4 regions of the Clostridium sp. CTA-5 genome follow, and region 2 is predicted to be linked to each of the others. Evidence: riboswitches for the same ligand, from Rfam matches in the RefSeq annotation. Region 2 holds a riboswitch; each other region holds the start of a gene.
The links. A riboswitch is a leader RNA that binds a small molecule or an ion and turns the genes downstream of it on or off. The one in region 2 is predicted to bind thiamine pyrophosphate.

Region 1 (5,678 bases), on a different contig from region 2:
AAGGTTTTGTCTAGTACTAGTTTAGTTAAAAATAATAGTGAAGATTTTGATACAATAATTAAAGTTAAGAACAGAGGATATAATAGTACAATTTTTAAAACTATGATAACTGTTGATAACAAAAAAGATAAATCTTTTAATACATATTATGTATCAGCAGAATACAACTTTAAAAATTGGGATATCAATATAGGAGAACCAAACAAAATGCCAGAAGATTGGTAAAAGGAGGATGAATCAATGGGGAGTTGTGATACTTGTCCAAGTAAAGGTACATGTGGATCTAGCGGAAGTGAATGTAATAGCACTTGCTCAAAGACATTACCTAGATATGGGAAAATTAAAAACATAATTGGAGTAATTAGTGGTAAAGGTGGAGTAGGTAAATCTACTGTTACAGGTATAATGGCGACTACTTTAGCGAAAAAAGGATATAAAGTTGGAGTGTTGGATGCTGATATTACAGGACCATCTATGCCAAGATTTTTTGGAATAAATGATAAAAGAGCAATGATAATACCATTAGAAAATGATATGGTTAGATTTGATCCAGTAGAAACAAATACTGGAATAAAGGTTATTTCTATGAATCTTTTAACAGCTGTTGAGGATCAACCAGTTATATGGAGAGGACCAGTTATAACAGGAGTATTAAACCAAATGTTTGTGGAAACTAACTGGGGAGAGTTGGATTATTTACTTATAGATATGCCACCTGGTACAGGTGATATAGCATTAACAGTAATGCAAGAATTCCCTGTCAGTGAAGTTGTAGTTGTTTCAACACCTCAAGACATGGTATCAATGATTGTAAAGAAATTAGTTATAATGGCTGAAAAGATTGGTATTAAGATTAAAGGTGTAGTTGAAAATATGGCATACATTAATTGTCCAGATTGTGATAAGAAAATAAGAGTATTTAGTAAGAAATCATCAGAGGAACATGCTGAATATTTAGGATTGCCATTAATAGGAGAATTACCTATTAATACTGATTTAACAGAAGCATTAGAAAATGGAAAAGCAGAAGAATATGTAAAAGATAATGATTTATATTCTTTAATATTTGAAGGACTATATTAAGTATATTCTAGACCAGTATTCGCATTTATTTTGCATTATACTGGTCTATTATTTTATTTCATGTATCATAATATACATAATTCAATCTCCTTAGGAAATACTATTAATGTAATTTTTAATGGAAGGGTGAGTTTATTGAAAGTTAAAGTGGATAAAGATACTTGCATAGGATGTGGATTATGTCCATCAATATGTCCTGAATGTTTTGATATGGAGGATGATGGAAAAGCTGGAACAATAGTTAATGATGTACCAAAAGATGCTGAAGATAGTGCAAAGGAAGCAGAAGTTAGTTGTCCAGTTAATGCTATTTTAGCAGAATAATATCTAAAAAAATTAGAACTATCATCATATTGATAGCTCTAATTTTTTAGCCATTTTATGTTGTTAAATGCTCATTGGAAACAGATATTATTCTACTTATAGGTAGTATGCTTATAATAACTAAACATATTAAACCCTCTATACCTATTATTGGGCCATTTATAGATAAAGAATATAAAGCTGGAGACACTCCTTCTGGAGCATAAGAACCGAAGAATGCAACACCAGAAATAAAATGACACATAAATCTAGTTAAAATAGCAAGAGTTACTCCAATGTATTTTTTATTTTTGAAAAATCCAGCTAGTCCTAAAGATAAAAAAGGTAATGGGAAATCAAATAAAACTTGTACAGGATGGAGTATATATGGATCCATTAAGAAAGTTATTATGCCATAAAGAAATCCAGTTAAAAACCCAATTTCAGGACCATACATAAAAGCAATTAGCAATATTGGAATCATACTACCGAATGTTATGCTTCCTCCTTGAGGAAAGTGATATATTCTAAGCATTTTTAATATAGTAGCTAGTGCTAATGCTATACCTATTCTAGCAATTAATTGAGGGGTAAAATTTATTTTTTTCACTTTGGCTAATACTATAAGAATGATAACGAATCCTATTAATGTAGCAATAGATAATGGATTTGAAAGAATGGTGTGTACATTTTTAGGCAAATTTTGATATAGATTAATGAATTGATTTGCCCAATCATTAAAAATTTTCATAAAAAAAACCTCCTTAATAGTGCTTAGGAGATTATTAACCAATTAAGTATAAAATCTATCGTTATTTATAAAATTTTAAATAACGTACCTTACTATTTAAAAAAGTAAGATTAATATATAAAGATTACACTTCCCTACGCCAGAATTAACTGGATCAGGTTTTAAGGGTTTATGAAATATCAAATCTCAGCACAAGGCTCCCCTAGCACATTCTAAATATATTCTAAAGATTGTCTTATAAATAGTCAACTAAGTTATATATGTTATATTTGTTGCTTTTATTAGCATGCGAGATATAGTTTGATGAAACCGTACTTAATTGAATTTTTTGTCCATTTTTTGTATTATCTGATATATTATTACATGGGACTATTGTATTAAAATCATTTAATCCAACTATAACATCTTCTTTAAATGTTGAATCTATAATAAAACCTTTCATTTTTAACACCATCCTTATAAATGTATTTTTTACTTTGATGTAAATAAATATACATAATTAAAAATGATTTTTATTTTATGAAAGAGTTATAATATAATTCAAATAAAAAAATAATAGACTAGTATATTTGCATACTTGAACTATTATTTTTTATTTATTAAATTAATAAATATCATTATATATTATTTTAAATACTTCTAATGATTCTTCAATTTTTGGTTTTAAAAGTTTTTTCTTATTTTCATATTCGACTTTACCTTTTGGAGTCAAATGATATATCTTTTGAAATTTTTTTTCAGGATCATCCCAGACACCTAATATTAATTGTTCTTTTTCTAATTTTTTAAGTAGAGGATATATACCTCCAGTACTTGGTATCCATTTACCATTAGTTCTTATACCTATTTGAGTTGATATTTCATTACCGTTAGTAGGCTTTAATGATAAAATATATAAAACATATATAGGCAATAAACCTTTAGTAAATACTTGACCGACAGCATCTTTTTCCTTTTTAACTTTTTTTAATTCAGAAACTTTATTTTTATATTCTTCATAAAGCCGCTTTTCTTCAGCACGTATATCTTTTATATTATAAAAGTCAAAATTAGACATTTTAATCTACCTTTTCAACAATAAATCCGAAAAGTCCTGGACCAGTATGTACTCCAAGGGCAGGGCCTATACTATAACCTAGTTGGCAGTCTACTACATTGTCTAAGCTTTTAATAGTTTCAAATAGAGATTTCGCATCTTCAATTGCATTTCCATCCATAATCCAAAATTTACACTTGTTATTTTCAGTATAAGATTTAGCTATTTTTAACAGTTTAGATAAAGCTTGTTTTTTGCCTCTAGCTTTAGAATAAGTTTGAAAACAGCCTTCTTTGTCTATTGTTATAACAGGTTTTAAATTTAAAACCTCTGCAATAGTTCCAGCAACTCTACCTATTCTACCACCTTTTTTTAGGTATTCTAATGTATCTATAGTAAAGAAAATATCTGTATTATCAGAAATGGTTGGAATTATGTTTATTATTTCATCGAAAGATTTGCCTTGTTCAATAAGTTTTGCAGTTTCAAGAACCACAACTCCTTCGGCCATACTTAATGATTTCGAATCATACACAAATGTAGTAATTTCATCAAAATTTTCACATGCTAATCTTATGGAATTATAAGTGCCAGAAAACTCACTTGATAAAGTTATTATAATAGCATGAGTATAACCATCTCTAACAGCTTCATCAAGAATGTTAGTAAGTCTTTCGATACTTGGTAATGATGTCTTTGGAATTTCTGTAGGAAGTTTTTCATAAAGAAATTCTGGAGTTATTTCTAATTTATCATCATACTCCTTATCAGAGAAAATAATTCTAAATGGTAATAATTTTATATTATATTTTTCTAAAATCTCATCGCTTAAATCACAAGCACTATCAGTAATTAATGCTATTTTATTCATTAAATAAATCCTCCTAAAATCATTGTATAATTAATTATATCATTATTGATAACTATATCAATAGTGATATAGTTATCAATAATGATAATATGTTTTTCTATAATATATATTATTAAATAAATTTTAAATAATATTACTTATAATAAGTCAAATTGCCTATGGCTATAAAAATTAACTAAATATAGAGATAATAAGATATATTAGTTAATAATTAAAATATATTACTAATAAAATAAAAAATTAAAGGCATTGCTAAGGCATATTTAATAAAGTATAATAATACAGGATTAATAAAGATACTATATATTGTGTTATGGAGGTAAGCAAAATGCTATATGTTGTAAAAAGAGATGGAAGAAAGGTAAAGTTTAATGGTGGTAAGATATCTCAAGCCATTAAAGGTGCTGCACTTGAAATAGGTGTGACATTAAAGGAAAGTCAAGTTTTGGATACTGTACAAAAGGTTATTGAATATGTTGAGGATGAAAAAAGTGAAAGAATTACAGTGGAAGAAATTCAAAATTTGGTTGAAAAAGCTTTAAAGGATGAAAATCATAAAGATATAGCGATTGCTTATTCAGCATACAGAAAAGAAAGAACAAGAGTAAGAGATATAAAATCAGATTTAATGAAAGCAATTGAGAAGATAGGAATAGAAACAGATAGAGATAATGCTAATGTAGGTAATAATTTTAGTTCTAAATTGCTAAGAATAGCATCTGAATCTAATAAATGGCATAACTTATCTAGTATGCCTAAATATTTATCAAAGGCTCATGAAACAGGAGACTTATATTATCATGATTTAGATAGTTACAATTTAACAACTAATTGTCTTCATATACCAACAAGAGAAATTTTAGAAAATGGATTTAATACTGGATATGGAACTATAAATGCGCCTAAGAGAATAGAGACTGCCGCAGAATTATCATGTATTTTATTACAATCAACTCAAAATGATATGTTTGGAGGACAATCTCATCCAGATTTTGATAATGATCTAGGGATTTTTATTGAACCAACTAGACAAGAAATAAAGGAAGAACTACAAGAATTAGAGGTACCTGAGGATAAGGTAGAAATTCTTTTAGAGAAAAGATTAAGAACTAGGATTCATCAAGCAATGCAAGGGGTAGTTTATAACCTTAATACAATGCATTCAAGAGCAGGATCACAAGTTCCGTTTAGTTCAGTTAATATAGGAATACCAAATAATAAAGATGCTGCATTAGTATGTGAAATATTCCTTCTAGAATATGAAAAAGGATTAGGAAAAGGAGAACAACCAATATTTCCTAACATAATTTTCAGAGTAAAAGAAGGGGTTAATAGAGAAGAATGTGACCCTTATTATTATTTATATAAACTAGCATGTAGAGTTGCAGCAAAGAGAATGAATCCAACATTTATGAATATAGATGCAGATTTTAATAAAGAGTACTATGATAAAGGATATGTTCCAGCTACAATGGGATGTAGAACTTATCTTATGAAAAATGTAAATGGAGAACCAGGGTGTAAGGGTAGAGGAAATATCGCGCCAACTACAATTAATTTACCAAGAATAGCATTACAATCTAAAGGTGATATAGATAAATTTTATAAAATATTAGATAGTAGATTATCTCTAG
Region 2 (5,678 bases):
TCTTTAATATAGAAGGTGTTTTTATTTTAATAAATTATTTATAGGATAATAATGTAATATAATTAATCTAGAAAATAATTTAAATGAAAATAAGAGGCACGTTAATTATGAAAAAAATTAGTGATTTTTTATTAAAAATAGCAACTATAAAAAATGTAATAATAACTATAACTATTACAGCAATATATACAATTTTTGTTTTTAACAAGTTAATAGCTAAGTTTGGACAAGTAACTAATGGTACTAAACTAATAGATATCTATGTTGGACTTAAAAGTGATGAAGCTTATAAAATTATTTCAAGTTATGGTGACAAAGGAATAGAGTATTATAATATTGTGCAATTAGGAGATGTTATTTTTCCTATTTTAGCGGGATTTACATTCTGTATAACAATAGCTTTATTAATAAAAAAATTATTTAATGGAGAAAAATTTAAATATTTATGCATTTTACCTTTATTTACTGTAACTCTATTTGATTATTTGGAAAACATAGGAGTTTTTATTATGCTAAGAAGATTTCCAAGTTCTTTAAATGGAATTACAGAATTAACAAGCTTTTTTAGTGCACTTAAATTTTTATCTTATGGAGTAAATTCAATAATTATAATAGTTTTAGTATCAATATACTTAAAAAGGTTAAAACCTATAATTAAAAATATTTAATATTAAGATTAAAATTATATTATAATAATATACGAAATATATGGAATTATTTTCATTAATAGTTATTTGCTTAGTAGTTTTATACTATATTAATTATAGATAAAAAATATTTAAGGAGTATATATGTCTGTATATTTTGATGTAGAAACTATTAGAGAGCTCATAAAAGATAATTATAGAGAACAAAGAGAATTTACATTAGAAGAATTAGCACAATACAATGGGAAAAATGGTAATCCTGCATATGTGGCAATAGAAGGTATAGTTTATGATGTGAGTGGAAAATCAGTTTGGGATAATGGAGAACATTTTGGTCTTACAGCAGGAAAAGATTTAACAGAACAATTTAAATCATGTCATGGAATGCCTAAATTTTTAAGTACTTTACCTAAAGTTGGAATACTTAAAAAAAATAATAGAATAAGTAGAAGTGAAATGAAAGATAAGTCTAAATTGACACCTGATGATTGGGTTAGATATATTACCCCATTAGTTAATCGGGAATTAGCAGAAGCTAAAGCAGGAATTAATCCTGAACATTTATACCAAGAATTTATTCTAGCAGGTGTGCTTGTGGGACTAGGAAAAGATCCACAAGAAGCTATTGAGCAGGTTGAAGAATGGGAAAAGACAGGAGTATCACAGCTTTTGGCGCAAAGTAAGATGAATAGATTTTATTAAAATTATCACTTAAGTTAATAAATACTTAAGAAAATAAAGATTTGTATTTTAAAAGTTCTGAGAGAATGTTATATTAATAATTGTTTTAATATACAAAAGAAACATTCTAGTAGGAACTTTAAAATATAGATTAAAGACACAATTATATTTATAATAAATATAATTATAAGAAAACAAATAATATCTTAATGAAAAGCTTATTTATTAAATTTGATTATTTAAATATAAATAATCAAAAAATTATAGAAATAAAGTTTAAGAATATAAAGATATTAAAAAAGGAGTATTAAATGGAATTTAGAAAATCAGTAGAATCAGATGCTAATAGTATAATTAATATTATTAAACAGGCACAAGAATATTTTAGTAAAAAGGGAATTAATCAGTGGCAAAATAACTATCCTAATATTGAAACAATAAGAAATGATATTTCTAATAAGAATAGTTATATTTTGATAAAAGATAATAATATTATTGGAACTGCAATGCTTTCCTTTGATGGAGAAAAGACTTATGAAAATATTTATGATGGAGAGTGGGTAAGTGATAATAAATATGCAGTTGTTCATAGAATTGCTATTGATAATAATTATAAAGGTTTAGGTATAGCAAAGTTAATTATAGAAAATATCGAAAAAATTTGTTTAAATAAAAATATACATAGTATCAGAATAGATACACATAAAGATAACATATCTATGCAAACAATGCTTAAGAAGAATGGATTTAAGTATTGTGGGATAATTTATTTAGAAGATAAAAGTGAGAGAATAGCTTTTGAAAAAATAATATAACTTAAAATAATAGTACATAAACAGTAGAAAGAAATCAATATTTTGTATTAGTGAAAAACGGGATATATAGAAATAGGGATATTACTATACATATTATATTATGAATGATATAATATATGCAGATATTGGAATAAAATTTAAATAGTGAATTATTTGCGGGGGGACTGTAAAAAGTTGAGAAGGATAAAACCTGACCCTTTGAACCTGTTAGCTAATACTGACGTAGGGAGCAAATCATCTACCGATGTATTTGATTTTAGTGCTTGCTATTATAAGTAAGCGCTTTTTTGTTATATAAAAATTTAAAAGGAGGATAAATTTTTAATGGGGGTTTTTACAAGTACAGCAGAAAAAAATTATAAGAGAGATATTATGAAAATAAACTTTAGAGCAGCAATTTTTGACTTGGATGGAACTTTACTAGATTCTATGGACATATGGGAGAAGATTGATATAGATTTTCTCTCAAAAAGGGGATTAAAAGTTCCGGATGGATATATAAATGAGATATGTGCTCGCAATTTTAAAGAAGCAGCTCAGTATACTATTAAATTATTTAATTTAGATGAAAAAGAAGAGGATATTATAAAAGAGTGGGAAAACATGGCGATACATGAATATAGTCATAATATTAAATTAAAACAGTATGCAAAAGAATATCTTTTACATTTAAAAGATAAAGGGATTAAGTTAGCAGTAGCTACAGGATTGCCACGAAAATTATATGAACCTGCTTTAAAAAATAATGGAATTTTCGAATTGTTTGACGTTTTTTGTTCTACAGATGAGATTGGCAGAGGTAAAGAATATCCAGATATTTTTCTATTAACAATCAAAAAATTAAATTTGTCTGCTGATAAATGTATTTTATTTGAAGATGTTTTACAAGGAATTGTTAATTCAAAAAAAGTTGGAATAACTGTTTATGGTATTTATGATAAGTATTCTGTTAAATATAGGAAAGAGATACTAGAAATAGCTGATGGGTATTTAAGTGATTTTACAAATGCACCTATTCCATATTAGTTGATTTTAATAGGAAAACATAACAGTAAATAATTCAAAGTAATAACAAAGTTAGAAATTTTACATAGTATAAAATTATTTTATTATCAAATAATATTAACTGCATATTAAAATTAATTGTACAAAAGAAAGGAGAAACTTATGAGACATAATAAAGTATTAGCGATTACACTACTATTTTTAATGTTTTTCAGTATGCCAGCTTTTGCTTTTGGTGAAAAAGAGAAAGATGTCCTTTTTATGGGTGAAGTTCAAGAAGTACAAAAGGTTGAAAAGGATAATATTTTAAGAGTGAGAGTTAAAGGATATATTAAAGGGGGTAAGGTTTATAAAGAAGAGGTTATTGGTATTGTTGGTGAAAACACAATGCTTATGCCCGATGAATGCTTTAATATGAAAAAGAATAATAAATATGAAAAAGTTAATCCTAAGGAACTTAAAATTGAAAAAGGCGATACTGTTTTTATGGTACTTAATGAAGCTATGACTAAATCTATTCCTCCTCAAGCAGGAGTAAAATTAATACAAATAACAAGTCAAAAATAGAATGAATTTTTACAAACTTTATTCAAAGTTAGGATTTAAAATTAAAAAATAGAACTCCTTTTGTTATATTAATTAACAATGGAGTTCTATTTTGTTTTTTAGATAAATTTAAAGAATAAACTGATTTAAAGTTTTAATAATATGATTATATAACTTTAATTTGGCATTATAGCTATTTGTCAACACAATATTATAAATATATAGAAATATAGATTAAAAGGATATATAATGTAAAGGATGTATCTAAATTTATACTAGTTTAGATAGATTAAAGCAGACAAGCTTTTTAAATTATTATTGCTATTCTTTATAAAAGAATTAATTCATATAGAAAGATAATAAAAGATTATATATTATATAGAAATGAAAGGACGTTATTTATGATTTATTCTCTAGAAAACTCGAAAATAAAAATTACAGCTAGTACTCATGGAGGAGAATTACACTCTTTAACGGGTAAAGAAAAAAATACTGAATATCTTTGGGATGGAAATCCTGAATATTGGAAATATCATTCACCAATTTTATTCCCTGTAGTAGGAAAAGCACTTGATTTAAAGTATAAAGTGAATGGAAAAATATATGAAATACCAGCTCATGGATTAGCTAGAATATCTGATTTTACTTTGGTATCACAAACAGATAATTCTATTACCTTTGAACTAAAATATTCAGAGGAGTCTCTTAATGCATATCCTTATAAGTTTTCTTTAAATGTTACTTATACTATTGAAGAAAATACTGTGGATGTAACATATAAGGTTATAAATTTAGATGATAAAGAAATATATTTTTCAATAGGAGGTCATCCAGCATTAATGTGTCCTATTGAAAAAAATCAAAAATTAGAAGATTACTATCTTAAGTTTAATAAAATAGAAAATAGTTCAACTATGTTAGTTACAAAAGAAAGTTATTTTTTACATGAAAGAAAAGAATATTTAAATGATTCAGACACTATTTATTTATCAAAAGAATTATTTAAAGAGGGCGTTTTAGTTTTTGATGATTTAAAATCTAATGAAATAACTATAGAATCAAAAAATAATAATAAGTCTTTAACAGTAGATTTTAAAGGATTCCCATACTTAGGAATATGGGCTCCAGAAACTAGCGCACCATTTTTATGCATAGAACCTTGGTTCGGACATGCTGATTATCAAGATTTTAATGGCGAATTTAAAGATAGAGAAGGAACTGTTTCACTTGATATAAATAAAGAATTTAGTTGTAGTTATAAAATTTCTGTTAGAGAATAATAAATAAAAAACAATATAAGACAAGCTATCTAAAATATTTTTATAAATTTTAGATAGCTTGTTTATTTTTTATAATACTTTGATTTTAAGAATATGAATTTATAAATGCAAATAAAGTAAAACTGTAATAAGAGGTAAAAATCTTTATATATTTAAAGTATTATAGTATAATTTTATAAGAATTAATTGATTTAGACATATAATAGAGGAGTAATGGGATGTTAAAAAATGATTTTGGAAATGTTGCATTAAATAGTGTTTATTATTCTATTCCATATATCGATATTTTTTTTGATAATGATATAGAAATTATGCTAACTGATAGGGAGAAAGTACTATATTATCAAGGTAGTAAAGAAATAGACTGTAAGATAAAAGAAGGTTCAGAAGCAGGAAAATTTGTAAAAGAAGCTATGAAAAAAGGGAAGATCGAAGTGAAGATTATTCCAGAAGATTTTATGGGATTAGCTTTTAAATCATATATGATTCCTATAAAAGATGGAAATAATGTTGTAGGATCAATAGCTATTGGAAAAAGTCTTTCAAAGAAAAAGGATGTAACTAATATTACACAAGAATTGATAACATCCTTATCACAAATTGGAACAAGTATAAATCAAATTTCATCTGGTGTACAAGATTTGACAGATATGAATAGTAAAATACTAGAAGAAGCTAATAAAGCTAATGAAATGGCTAATGAC
Region 3 (5,678 bases), 840 kb from region 2:
ACTTATACATATTTTCTACCCCCATTTAAATTTTATCTATAAATTTTTTACCAATTTTATATTGTTATCTATTAAATTTAATAACATTTTATTAATTCCTTTAAAAGAAATGTCGATATCATCCTTAGCTATACATATTTCTGTTTTAATATTATTTTCTTTATAATTTTTCTTAATTTCTTCAATTAAATTGTATCTAAAGTCGTTTCCTCCTAACACTATTAATGAAGGATTAATTATAAAATTAATTGCTGATATTATATTTACTACTATCTCTATATACTCTTTATCATTTGGTTTGTTTTTCAATAATTCATTTACTTGTTGATTTCCAAATTTTATAAATCCAATCTCTCCAGCAAAATTATCTTTTCCTTTTACTAATTTGTTATTAATTATTATTCCTGCTCCAGCTCCTAATTTATTAAAATTAATGTATACCATATTTAAACATTCTTTTGCATTGCTTTTTTGATTATTTACATATTCATCTAAGAATCCTAAAGCAGCTGAATTTAAATCATTTTCTAAAAATACAGGTATATTATATTTTTCTTGAATATGTCTATTTATATCTATTTCCTTTAACTCTGAAAATGTTCTTCCAGACAAATATCCATTCTTACTAATAACCCCCGGCACACATATTCCTATTGCTTTTATATCTTTATTGTTTTTTATAAAACTATCAATTAAATCATCTATAATAACCTTATCTAAAAGTTCATTCGTTTCAATTTTATTGCTTTCTATAATATTACCTATACTATTTACTAAGTTATATATTAAATATTCTCCATTTATAATTATCGACAATACATAGCTTTTATTTTTATTTAGTGAATACCTTTCAGCTCTTCTTCCACCACTTGACTTATCTAATCCTATATTTATTATGTCATTACTACTTTGTAATTCTGATAATAACTTTCCAACTGTAGTTTGACTAATACCAGTTCCTTTAACAATTTCTGTTCTACTTGCACTCCGGTTATTTCTTATAAATTCTAATATTAATGAAATGTTTACTCTTTTTAATTCTTTTGGTTTACCAGATATTTTACTCATGTACATTCCACGCTTTCAAAACTTTTTAAATAAACTTTTTAAAGTTTATGTTTAAAGTATACCGTAAAAAATTAATAAATACAATATATTAATTTTTTATACAGCAAATTTTTCAAACATATGTATAAAATACAACCGATAACTTTTAGTTCGTTAGTTTTTATTTCTTTAACTTAAAACAAAATTGTAATTTAACTTAAAACAAAATTGTAATTTAATTTATTACAATCTATTGAATAATATAATTTAAAAAAATAAAGAATGAACTATTTTAAATGCATAAACATTATTTTTAAATAGTTCATTCTTTATTACATAGATGTGTTTTAAAATAGTGTGAATATTATAGTATAAGGGCGAACTGGCATTGGAATTTACTTTTTAGAACTCTTAATGAAGTTTTGTCCAATTAATTGCTTGTCAACAATCTTTGATTGGGAGCATGCATTAATTGGACTAAACTTTATTTTAGAGTTCTTAAAGTAAATTCTTCTGTCCATGAGCTTTATACTATAATATTCACATTCACTTAAAACATCACCTTCCTTTATAAATATATTTAAACTTAATTTTATTAAAAACAATTTTTAAGATTTCATTAAATTTAACACTTCTTTTTTTATTTTTATAAATTTATCATCTGTTACAATATCTTCTTCTCTAATTCCACCTAGATTAACATTAATTTCTCCCCTTATTACTGCTGGTTTTTGAGAAATTACATATATTCTATTTGAAAGAAATATAGCCTCTTCTATATCATGTGTTATAAATAATATTGTAGTCTTCATTTCTCTAATTAAATCTAAAAGCCACTTTTGCATTTTCTTTCTAGTTATTGAATCTAGTGCTGCAAATGGTTCATCTAACAACATTATATCTTTTGACGTCAAATAGGTTTTTAACAAATTTGCTCTTTGCTTCATTCCTCCGGATAATTGAGTTGGATATTTATATTCAAAACCTTTAAGACCAAATATATCAATATATTTTAATACTATTTCTCTAGCATCTTTCTTATTAGAGCCTTTAAATATAAGTGGTATTCCTATGTTATCTATTACCTTCTTCCAAGGGACCATCATATCTTTTTGATACATGTAGCTAGCATTGCCATTAACAACTATATCTCCACTATCCTCATTTATTATTTTAGTAATAATATTAAAAATAGTACTTTTTCCACTTCCTGATGGCCCTACAATTGAAATAAGCTCACCTTCTCTTACATTAAATGTTATATCTTTTAATATTTCTAACTCACCAAAGCTTTTTTTAACCTTTGCAAGTTCTATTTTATTTTGGTAAGAATTCATTTGTATAAGCCTCACTTGCTTTCATATCCTTAGTAATAATTCCATTATCTAAAAGGAATTTTGTGTAATTATCCCAAACACTATCCTTCATTTCACCCCATTTTTTTGCATCAGCCTTATATTCTTTAGCTAGGAATTTCATACTATCTATTGCTAAATTTTCATCAATTTCTGGCACTTTTGAAACTAATAATTTTGCACTTTCTTCTGGATTTGATATACATTCTTCATATCCTTTTGATGTAGCCGTTAAAAATTTCTTAACCAATTCTGGGTTATTATTAATCTGATCTTCTGTAGTTGCTATAATTGGAGTATAGTAGTTTAATGATTCATCTAATTCTCTAAGTGGTATATAATTTATATCAAAGTTTCTTTCCTTAGCTTCTATATTAGTCCATCCTTCAAAAACCCACTCAAAATCTATATTATTCTTTGTAGCTATAAAGAAATCTTCTGTACCTGCATCTACTTTCTTAAGTTTTGAAAAATCAGCTCCCCCTTTTTCCATTACAGTCTTTAAAATTGCTTCTTCACTAGGACTTCCCCATCCACCATATACTTTTCCTTCAAAATCTTTTACTGTTTTTATTCCCTTTTCTTTTGGTGATGCAAATCCTGATGTGTTATTTTGAATAATTGTAGCAATAGCTTTAACTGGTAATTGAATATCTGAAGTTCTAGCAAACGTTAAATCTTCTTGATAACTTATAGCAAAATCTGCTTTTCCAGCTGAAATTAATTGTAAAGCTGCACCTTCTGAGGGTTGAATGATTTCAACATCTAATCCTTGTTCCTTATAATATCCTTTCTCCTGAGCTACATAAATACCTGTATGATTTGTATTAGGTGTATAATCTAAAATTAACTTAACCTTTTGTAGACCTTCTTCCTTTGCACTCTTTTTAGTTGAATTGCATCCAACTAATCCAGTAGAAATTAATAATGCTGACATTGCTAATGCTAGTAATCTCCTCTTTTTCATAAATAGTCCTCCTTAAGTCTTAACTTATTTATTTTTACATGATTTAAATAATATCTAACCTTCTACTCTTTTCCATGGTGTAAATTTTCTTTCAATAAATGTAACTAAAATAAATATCCCCATACTAATTGCAACAATTACAATTATCGCTGCAAACATCTTATCTAATGCATATGAGCTTCTAGCTCTCGTCATATATACGCCAAGTCCTCTATCCCCTCCAAGCCATTCTCCAATTACCGCACCCATAATACTATAAGTTGCTGCAATTCTCATTCCAGAAAAAAAGCTTAGAATTCCATAAGGAAGTTTTAAGTGTAAAAACACCTTTAATTTTGATGCACCCATCAATTTAAAATGATTTATAAAATCGTTATCTACAGAATTTAATCCATCTGATATACTAATAACAATTGGGAAAAAGCATACTAATACTACAACTATTATTTTAGGTAAAGTTCCAAATCCAAACCAAATTATAAATAGTGGAGCTAATGCAATTATTGGTATGGTTTGTGATATCACAAATATCGGATAAAGAGTTCTTCTTATTAGTGGAATCATATCCATAAATATTGCTAAAATTAATGCTGATATTATAGCTAAAATAAATCCTACTATACCCTCATATATTGTAATTAATATATGAGGAAACATTATACTAAAATCGTTTATAAGAACCTTAATAATATCGCTTGGAGCTGGCATAATATATTTTTGAATTCCACCTAACAAAATAATTATTTCCCACAATATTAAAAGTCCAATAACAAAACTTAATGGTATTAACTTATCCCCTATATTTTTTAATCTTTTCATCAATTGTTACGCCCTCTTTTTTATAGTCAATCTTTACAATAGAAGCTACTCTAGATGCTCCCTCTTCTACACAAATTTCTTGTGCTCTTTTTACAATTTGAAGAAGAAAGTCTAACTCCCCTTCCATTGTTGTCTCCATCGGACCTACTTCATATTTTACCCCTGTTGATTGAATGTATTCTATAACCTTATCCACTACTGGATAGGTCATCTCATCTGGTACCTTTGGTATTACTTGTAAGCTCACATTACATACTGTCATATTAATCCTCCTAATTTTTAAACTATATTTTAAAACAAAATTATAATTTAAGTTATTTATTTTTTAATATAATTTCCTAAAGAATAAAAAAATCGCTAAGGCGACTGTGGAGCCGTCGATTTTTTTTACGCATCTGCCTTTTCGAACGTATGTGAGAAAAATCTGGCAGGCGAATATATTTTCTTTTTATTCTTTAGGTTTTATTTCTTAATCCTTAAGCAAAAATATAATCTAAGTTATTCACAGATTTAAAAAATATAATTTCCTAAAGAATAAAAAAAGCATAAAATCATCTAATCCAGACAATTTTATGCTTGTGGTTACTAATTTAATATTATACTTAAATAATACAGTCTCCCTACGTTGACATTATCCAAATCAGGTTATGGGTCGAAATTTCAAATAATTTCCTCTCAGATAGTTTACTAACTCCCCAGCTGTTATTATGTTATTATAAGTTAACTATATATTTTTTTTCCTATTGTGTCAATATAATTAATACTTTTTATTAATTAGTCTATACTATAATCTAATTAGGCGCCTGAAATAAAATAATAGCCTAAAGATAGTTTGTATATTCTATGTCAGACAAGAAAACAAACTCAGTTAATAGCGAGCTATTGGCTAAATTTGTTACTGCAGTATTACACAAAATAGACGAGTATACAGGTCTATTATTTTTTTCAATGTTACTTATATTTAAATAACTGCTAATACCTTAAAACATATCTTTTAATCTAAAGTTCTGTTAATCTAAAAAAATTCTTCTCTATAATTTTTGATAATTCTTCAATTGGAATTTTTTTTATTTTAGATACACTTTTCATAACATCAATTATTACTTTTGGATATCCATATTCTCCATTTACCCATTCTAAAGCTGTTGGTCCATCAGTTTCTACAAGTAATCTGTCTATTGGAATTTTAATTAACACTTCTTCTGTTAATTTTGAATATCCTATATCAACACTTATCGTAAAATAGCAACCTAATTTTATAAGATTATCTAAAGTTTCAAAATCACCACTATACCAATGAATAATTACATTACTATAATTATATTTTTTAAGAATATTGTAAATTTCTTTTTCTGCACCCTTTGTATGTATTGATATAATCTTATTCCTTTTAATACTTTCTTCCAATATAAAATTAAAAATTCTTCTCTGTGCCTTATAAGTTTTTTGGTCTTCTATCCAAAAAAAATCTAAACCTATTTCGCCAATCA
Region 4 (5,678 bases), on a different contig from region 2:
TAATGGATTAATAAATTTAAACTGCTATAATACAAATAATAAATAATTTTAATGTTTAGGTGATTTTTATGATAAATATGCTATTAGTGATATTCATAATGGCAACATTGTTAATTTTAGTTTTTTTGTTTACCAAAGGTAATGGAAAAAAATATTTAAATAATAAATCTCATTCAATAGTAAGGAGTAGTTATTCTCTTGGAACAATAATAAATTTAAAAGCATGTGGTAGTAATGCAGAAGAGGCAATAGAAAAATCAATAAAAAGATTAAACAATATTGATGATAAGATGTCAGTATTTAAGGAAAATAGTGAAATATCTATGATAAATTCAAAAGCGGGAATTGAATCACAAATTGTAGGAAAGGATACTTATTTTGTTTTGAAGAAATCTTTAGAGTATAGCAAAATATTAAAAGGAACTTTTGACCCTACAATAAGACCATTAGTATCACTTTGGAATATATCAGGAAATGGAGGACGTATTCCAAATGAAGATGAAATAAAATCAAAGATTAAGCTTGTAAATTATAATGATATTATACTAGATGAAAATAGCCATTCAGTAATGTTAAAACATAAAAATCAATCATTAGATGTTGGAGGAATAGCAAAAGGATTTGCAGCAGATGAAGTTAGAAATATATTTTATAAATATGATATTAAAAGTGCTTTAATTGATTTAGGAGGAAACATATTTGCCTTAGGATTAAAAGAAGATGGATCAAATTGGAAAGTAGGAATTCAAAACCCAATTAAAACTAGAGGAGAACATATAGGACTATTAAATGTAAAAAATAAATCAGTAGTGACTTCAGGAAATTATGAAAGATATTTTATGGAAGATGGAAAGAAGTTTCATCACATAATTGACCCAAAAACAGGTTATCCATCAGAAAGTGAGATAATAAGTGCAACAATAATATCGGATAACTCTATTGATGGTGATGGATTATCAACTGGTATATATATTCTTGGAATTAATAAAGCAATAAGTATTATAGAATCAATGCAAGGTATAGATGGGATATTAGTAACAGCAGATAAAAAAATATATATAACTTCAGGTATTAAAGACGATTTTATTTTAACGGATAACGAATTTTCAATTTAACTAAATAAAGAGAATTAAATTGATTAAAAACCAAAGATAAGTTTATAGTGAACTTAGGGGGAAGAGAGTATGAAAAGAGTGAAAGTATCACAAACTTTTAGACATATAGTACAACTGATAATGTTTTTATTGTTACCAGGATTATATGCAATGACTCTTGGTGAATTGAAAATAGTTTATAAAATGATTCTTAGTGGAAATTTTAATTTTATTCAATCACTGCCAAATTTAATAGAGATTTCATCAGCTATATTATTAACGATATTAATAGGAAGATGGTTTTGTGGGTGGTTGTGTGCTTTTGGAGCTTATAATGATTTAATATTTTTTATATCTAAAAAATTATTTAAAGTAAATTTTAGAGTAGATGAAAAAGTTGATTCAATATTAAAATATGTAAAGTATTTAGTATTAGTATTTATAGGAATTGTTTCTTGGACAATGGGAAGTAATATTTTACAAAGTACAAGTCCTTGGGATGCCTTTGGAGAAATAACTAATATATCTGGTGTTCTATCTACATTACTTATTGGATTTATACTTTTAATTTTAATTACAATAGGAGCAGCTTTTATTGAAAGATTTTTCTGTAGATATTTATGTCCATTAGGTGCTGTATTCTCAATATGTTCTAGGATTGGAATAGTAAAAATTAATAAGCCTAAAGAAGCATGTGGAAAGTGTAGAGCTTGTACACTTAAATGTTCAATGGGAATAAAACTTTATGAGATGGAGTCTGTTAAAGGCGGAGAATGTATAAATTGTTTAAAATGTACTGATGTATGTCCTAGAAGTAATGCCAATGTAAATATACTTGAAAAAGATTTAGATTCTAAAATGGCTAGTACTATAGCACTGGCAACGATGGTAGGAGTCTATGGAGCTACATCTTTTGCCGGAAGTCATTTAAATAATTCTAATTTAGATATAAATAATAAATCAGTTTCAGAAAATGAAAATAAAAATGGGGTTTCACAAAATAATAATGTGTCACAAAATCCCAATAAGGCTTCACAAGAATATAAAGATGGAACATATATAGGAACCGGAAAAGGATTCAAAGGAGGAACAACTAAAATTTCAGTTACAATACAGAGTGGGAAAATAGCCCAAATAGAAACTTTATCATATGGAGATACACCTAACTATTATGACAGAGCTTCGAAATCTATAATAAATAACATAGTTTCTAAACAGTCAACATCAGTAGATACAGTTTCAGGAGCTACTTATAGTTCTAAAGGGATTATTCAAGCGGTAACTAATGCTTTAAGTCAAGCAAAAGCTTAAAATTTATAATTAGTTCTATAGTAATAATATATTTATTACTTGACGGATAAGAATTAAAGGTATAAGCTTTAAATTGTAAAAGATAATTTAATAATTTTATAACTAGGGGAGCTAATATTTTAGCTGAGATTGGAAAGATTGATTTCCTGGACTCTTATAACCTGATTTGGTTAATACCAACGTAGGGAAGTACACTAAATAATGCGTAGTATATTTATGTAGCCCTTGGGCTACATTTTTTTTATTCCAAAATAAGTAATTAGTTAAAGTTATGTTTTAAAACTGTGTTGATATTGTAGTATAAAGCTCATGGACAGAGGAATTTACTTTAAGAACTCTAAAATAAAGCTTAGTCCAATTAATGCATGTTCCCAATCAAAGATTGCTGACAAGCAATTAATTGTACAAATCTTCATTAAGAGTTCTAAAAAGCAAATTCAAATGCTACTTCGCCCTTATACTAGAATATCAACATTCACTTAAAATATAGAATTAATTAAAAATTTAGTGCAGTTTCATTACGTTAGGCATATGAAAGTAAAATAATAGATCAAAGATGTGCAGTATATTTTGATGATGAAGTATGTAGCAAAATATAAAAGTATACTGGTTTATTATTTTTTTGAATGTACATTAAATAAAAAATGAAAGGAGGACTAAAAAAATATTATGAATGAAAAAAGTAAGACACAAAAAATTGCATTAAGTGGAATTTTGATAGCAATAGCAACTTTTTTCGGAACATTTTCAATTCCAATAGGAGTAGCAAAAATATCACCAATTCAACACTTTGTAAATGTAATTGGAGCAATAGTTTTAGGTCCAATTTATGCTTTAACAAATGCATTTATTGCATCATTAATAAGAAATATTTTAGGTACAGGTAGTTTATTAGCATTCCCAGGAAGTATGATAGGTGCATTTTTAGCAGGAGTTCTTTATAAAAAATTTAGGAAAAAATTCATAGCTGCAATTGGTGAAGTAATAGGTACAGGAATATTAGGTGCTTTAATAGCTTATCCAATAGCAGCGGTACTTTTAGGAAAAGAAGTAGCAGTATTTGTATATGTTATACCATTTACTTTTAGTTGTAGTGTAGGAGCAATTATTGCTTATGTATTTTTAAAAATTCCTGTCATAGAAAAATATTTAATGACTAATGAAAATATAAAATCACAAAGTATTTAGAAAAAAAGTTGTATTTTCAAATAATGTTTATATGTCAGTAAAAAATAAATTTTAATTACAGATGATCATTATACCTTATAAGAACAACATTTATTTAAAAGATAGATTAGAAAGAAGAGGAGAAAAAATGTTTAGAGCACTTACAATTGCAGGTTCTGATAGTTGTGGAGGAGCTGGTATTCAGGCAGACTTAAAAGCATTTTCAGCTAATGGAGTTTATGGCATGAGTGTTATAACAGCAATAACAGCTCAAAATACAATGGGTGTTTTTGGAATTCAAGATATAAGCCCAGAAATGATTAGATCACAAATGGATGTGATTTTTGAAGATATTAGAGTTGATGCCATAAAAATAGGAATGGTATCTAAAATTGAATCTATAAAAGCTATATCAAGTTCATTAAGAAAAAAGAAGAAACTACCATTAATTGTTTTAGATCCAGTTATGATTTCTAAAAGTGGATTTAATTTATTGTCAAAGGATGCTAAGGATACTTTAGTTAAAGAATTATTTCCATTGGCTACCCTAATAACACCTAATTTACCAGAAGCAGAAGAAATTTTAGGAATAAAAATAAAAACTCTAGAAGATATGAAAAAAGCATCAAAAAAGCTTAAGGAGTTTGGTCCAAAATATGTTCTTATTAAAGGTGGACATTTAAAAAATGAAGCAACAGATTTATTGTTTGATGGTGAAAATTTTATTTTTTTACCACAAGAAAGAATAAATGTAAAGCATACTCATGGAACAGGATGCACACTATCATCTACAATAGCTGCTAATTTGGCTAAAGGGATGACGATTGAGGAGGCAGTTAAAGAAGGTAAAAGATACACAACATGTGCAATAGAACATGGATTTGAACTTGGAAGAGGTGTTGGGCCTACTAATCATTTTTATGAACTTTATAAAAGAGCTGGAATAATAGAGTAACTTTTAAATTAATGCTATATTCTAAGGGAATGTTGATATTGTAGTATAAAGCTCATGAACAGAGGAATTTACTTTAAGAACTCTAAAATAAAGCTTAGTCCAATTAATGCGTGTTCCCAATCACAGATTGATGACAAGCAATTAATTGGACAAATCTTCATTAAGAGTTCTAAAAAGCAAATTCCAATGCCAGTTCGCCCTTATACTACAATATCAACACTGTTTTAAAATATAGCCTAAATTAAAGTAAAATTCAAGAATAAAAAAATCATTAAGAATGTGGATGTAGCAAATTTTTTCATAATATACCTTTTTGGATATCTGTGAGAAAAATATGCTAAACAAATATATTTTATAAATTTTAATATTAACGGAGGAATAGACGATGAATTATAAGACTCAAATGGAAGCAGCAAAAAAAGGGATAGTTACTAAAGAAATGAAGATGGTAGCTTCTAAGGAAAATATTTCAGAAGAAAAATTAATTAAACTTGTAGCAGAAGGAAAGATAGTTATACCAGCTAATGTTAATCATAAATCACTTAGTCCAGAGGGGATTGGAGACGGACTTAGAACTAAGGTAAACGTAAACTTAGGTATTTCAGGAGATTCAATTGATTACTGTAGAGAAATGGAAAAGGTAAAATTAGCAATTGATTTTGGTGCTGAAGCTATAATGGATTTAAGTAATTATGGAAAGACTCAAGAATTTAGAACAAAATTAATAGAAAAATCTCCAGCTATGATTGGTACAGTTCCAATGTATGATGCAGTTGGATATCTTGAAAAAGATCTTTTAGATATAAAAGCAGAAGATTTTCTTAATGTAGTTAGACAACATGCAAAACAAGGTGTAGATTTTGTAACTATTCACGCTGGAATTAATAAAAGAACAATTTCTTTATTTAAAGAAGATAAAAGAAGGATGAATATTGTATCTAGAGGCGGATCTTTATTATTTGCATGGATGGAAATGACAGGAAATGAAAATCCATTCTACGAATATTATGATGAGTTATTAGAAATACTTAGAGAATATGATGTAACAATAAGTCTTGGAGATGCTATGAGACCAGGATGCCTTGATGATTCAACAGATGCAGGACAAGTTGCAGAGCTTATAGAGTTAGGGCTTCTAACAAAAAGAGCAT

Region 1: another riboswitch for thiamine pyrophosphate. It lies ahead of thiT (energy-coupled thiamine transporter ThiT); the one in region 2 lies ahead of ACYUET_RS04410 (HAD family hydrolase).
Region 3: another riboswitch for thiamine pyrophosphate. It lies ahead of ACYUET_RS00475 (thiamine-binding protein); the one in region 2 lies ahead of ACYUET_RS04410 (HAD family hydrolase).
Region 4: another riboswitch for thiamine pyrophosphate. It lies ahead of thiW (energy coupling factor transporter S component ThiW); the one in region 2 lies ahead of ACYUET_RS04410 (HAD family hydrolase).

The regions. Positions count from the first base shown of each region.
Region 1 covers NZ_BAAAAT010000008.1:105,907-111,584, forward strand. Annotated here, with positions in the region: gene ACYUET_RS14430 (hypothetical protein) at 1-225, shown strand, start outside; gene ACYUET_RS14435 (Mrp/NBP35 family ATP-binding protein) at 241-1,083, shown strand; gene ACYUET_RS14440 (ferredoxin) at 1,219-1,407, shown strand; gene thiT (energy-coupled thiamine transporter ThiT) at 1,463-2,137, opposite strand; TPP riboswitch at 2,252-2,351, opposite strand; gene ACYUET_RS14450 (hypothetical protein) at 2,373-2,579, opposite strand; gene ACYUET_RS14455 (PadR family transcriptional regulator) at 2,742-3,194, opposite strand; gene ACYUET_RS14460 (DegV family protein) at 3,196-4,044, opposite strand; gene ACYUET_RS14465 (anaerobic ribonucleoside triphosphate reductase) at 4,373-5,678, shown strand, end outside.
Region 2 covers NZ_BAAAAT010000001.1:955,157-960,834, reverse strand. Annotated here, with positions in the region: gene ACYUET_RS04425 (hypothetical protein) at 108-668, shown strand; gene ACYUET_RS04420 (cytochrome b5 domain-containing protein) at 792-1,349, shown strand; gene ACYUET_RS04415 (GNAT family N-acetyltransferase) at 1,640-2,143, shown strand; TPP riboswitch at 2,291-2,389, shown strand; gene ACYUET_RS04410 (HAD family hydrolase) at 2,468-3,169, shown strand; gene ACYUET_RS04405 (hypothetical protein) at 3,311-3,715, shown strand; gene ACYUET_RS04400 (aldose 1-epimerase family protein) at 4,096-4,974, shown strand; gene ACYUET_RS04395 (methyl-accepting chemotaxis protein) at 5,193-5,678, shown strand, end outside.
Region 3 covers NZ_BAAAAT010000001.1:113,770-119,447, reverse strand. Annotated here, with positions in the region: gene ACYUET_RS00500 (HAD family hydrolase) at 1-10, opposite strand, end outside; gene ACYUET_RS00495 (ROK family protein) at 37-1,068, opposite strand; gene ACYUET_RS00490 (ABC transporter ATP-binding protein) at 1,656-2,384, opposite strand; gene ACYUET_RS00485 (ABC transporter substrate-binding protein) at 2,365-3,369, opposite strand; gene ACYUET_RS00480 (ABC transporter permease) at 3,424-4,188, opposite strand; gene ACYUET_RS00475 (thiamine-binding protein) at 4,160-4,450, opposite strand; TPP riboswitch at 4,788-4,896, opposite strand; gene ACYUET_RS00470 (TatD family hydrolase) at 5,188-5,678, opposite strand, start outside.
Region 4 covers NZ_BAAAAT010000002.1:123,683-129,360, reverse strand. Annotated here, with positions in the region: gene ACYUET_RS05915 (FAD:protein FMN transferase) at 69-1,115, shown strand; gene ACYUET_RS05910 (FMN-binding protein) at 1,185-2,405, shown strand; TPP riboswitch at 2,500-2,610, shown strand; gene thiW (energy coupling factor transporter S component ThiW) at 3,075-3,593, shown strand; gene thiD (bifunctional hydroxymethylpyrimidine kinase/phosphomethylpyrimidine kinase) at 3,721-4,527, shown strand; gene thiC (phosphomethylpyrimidine synthase ThiC) at 4,913-5,678, shown strand, end outside.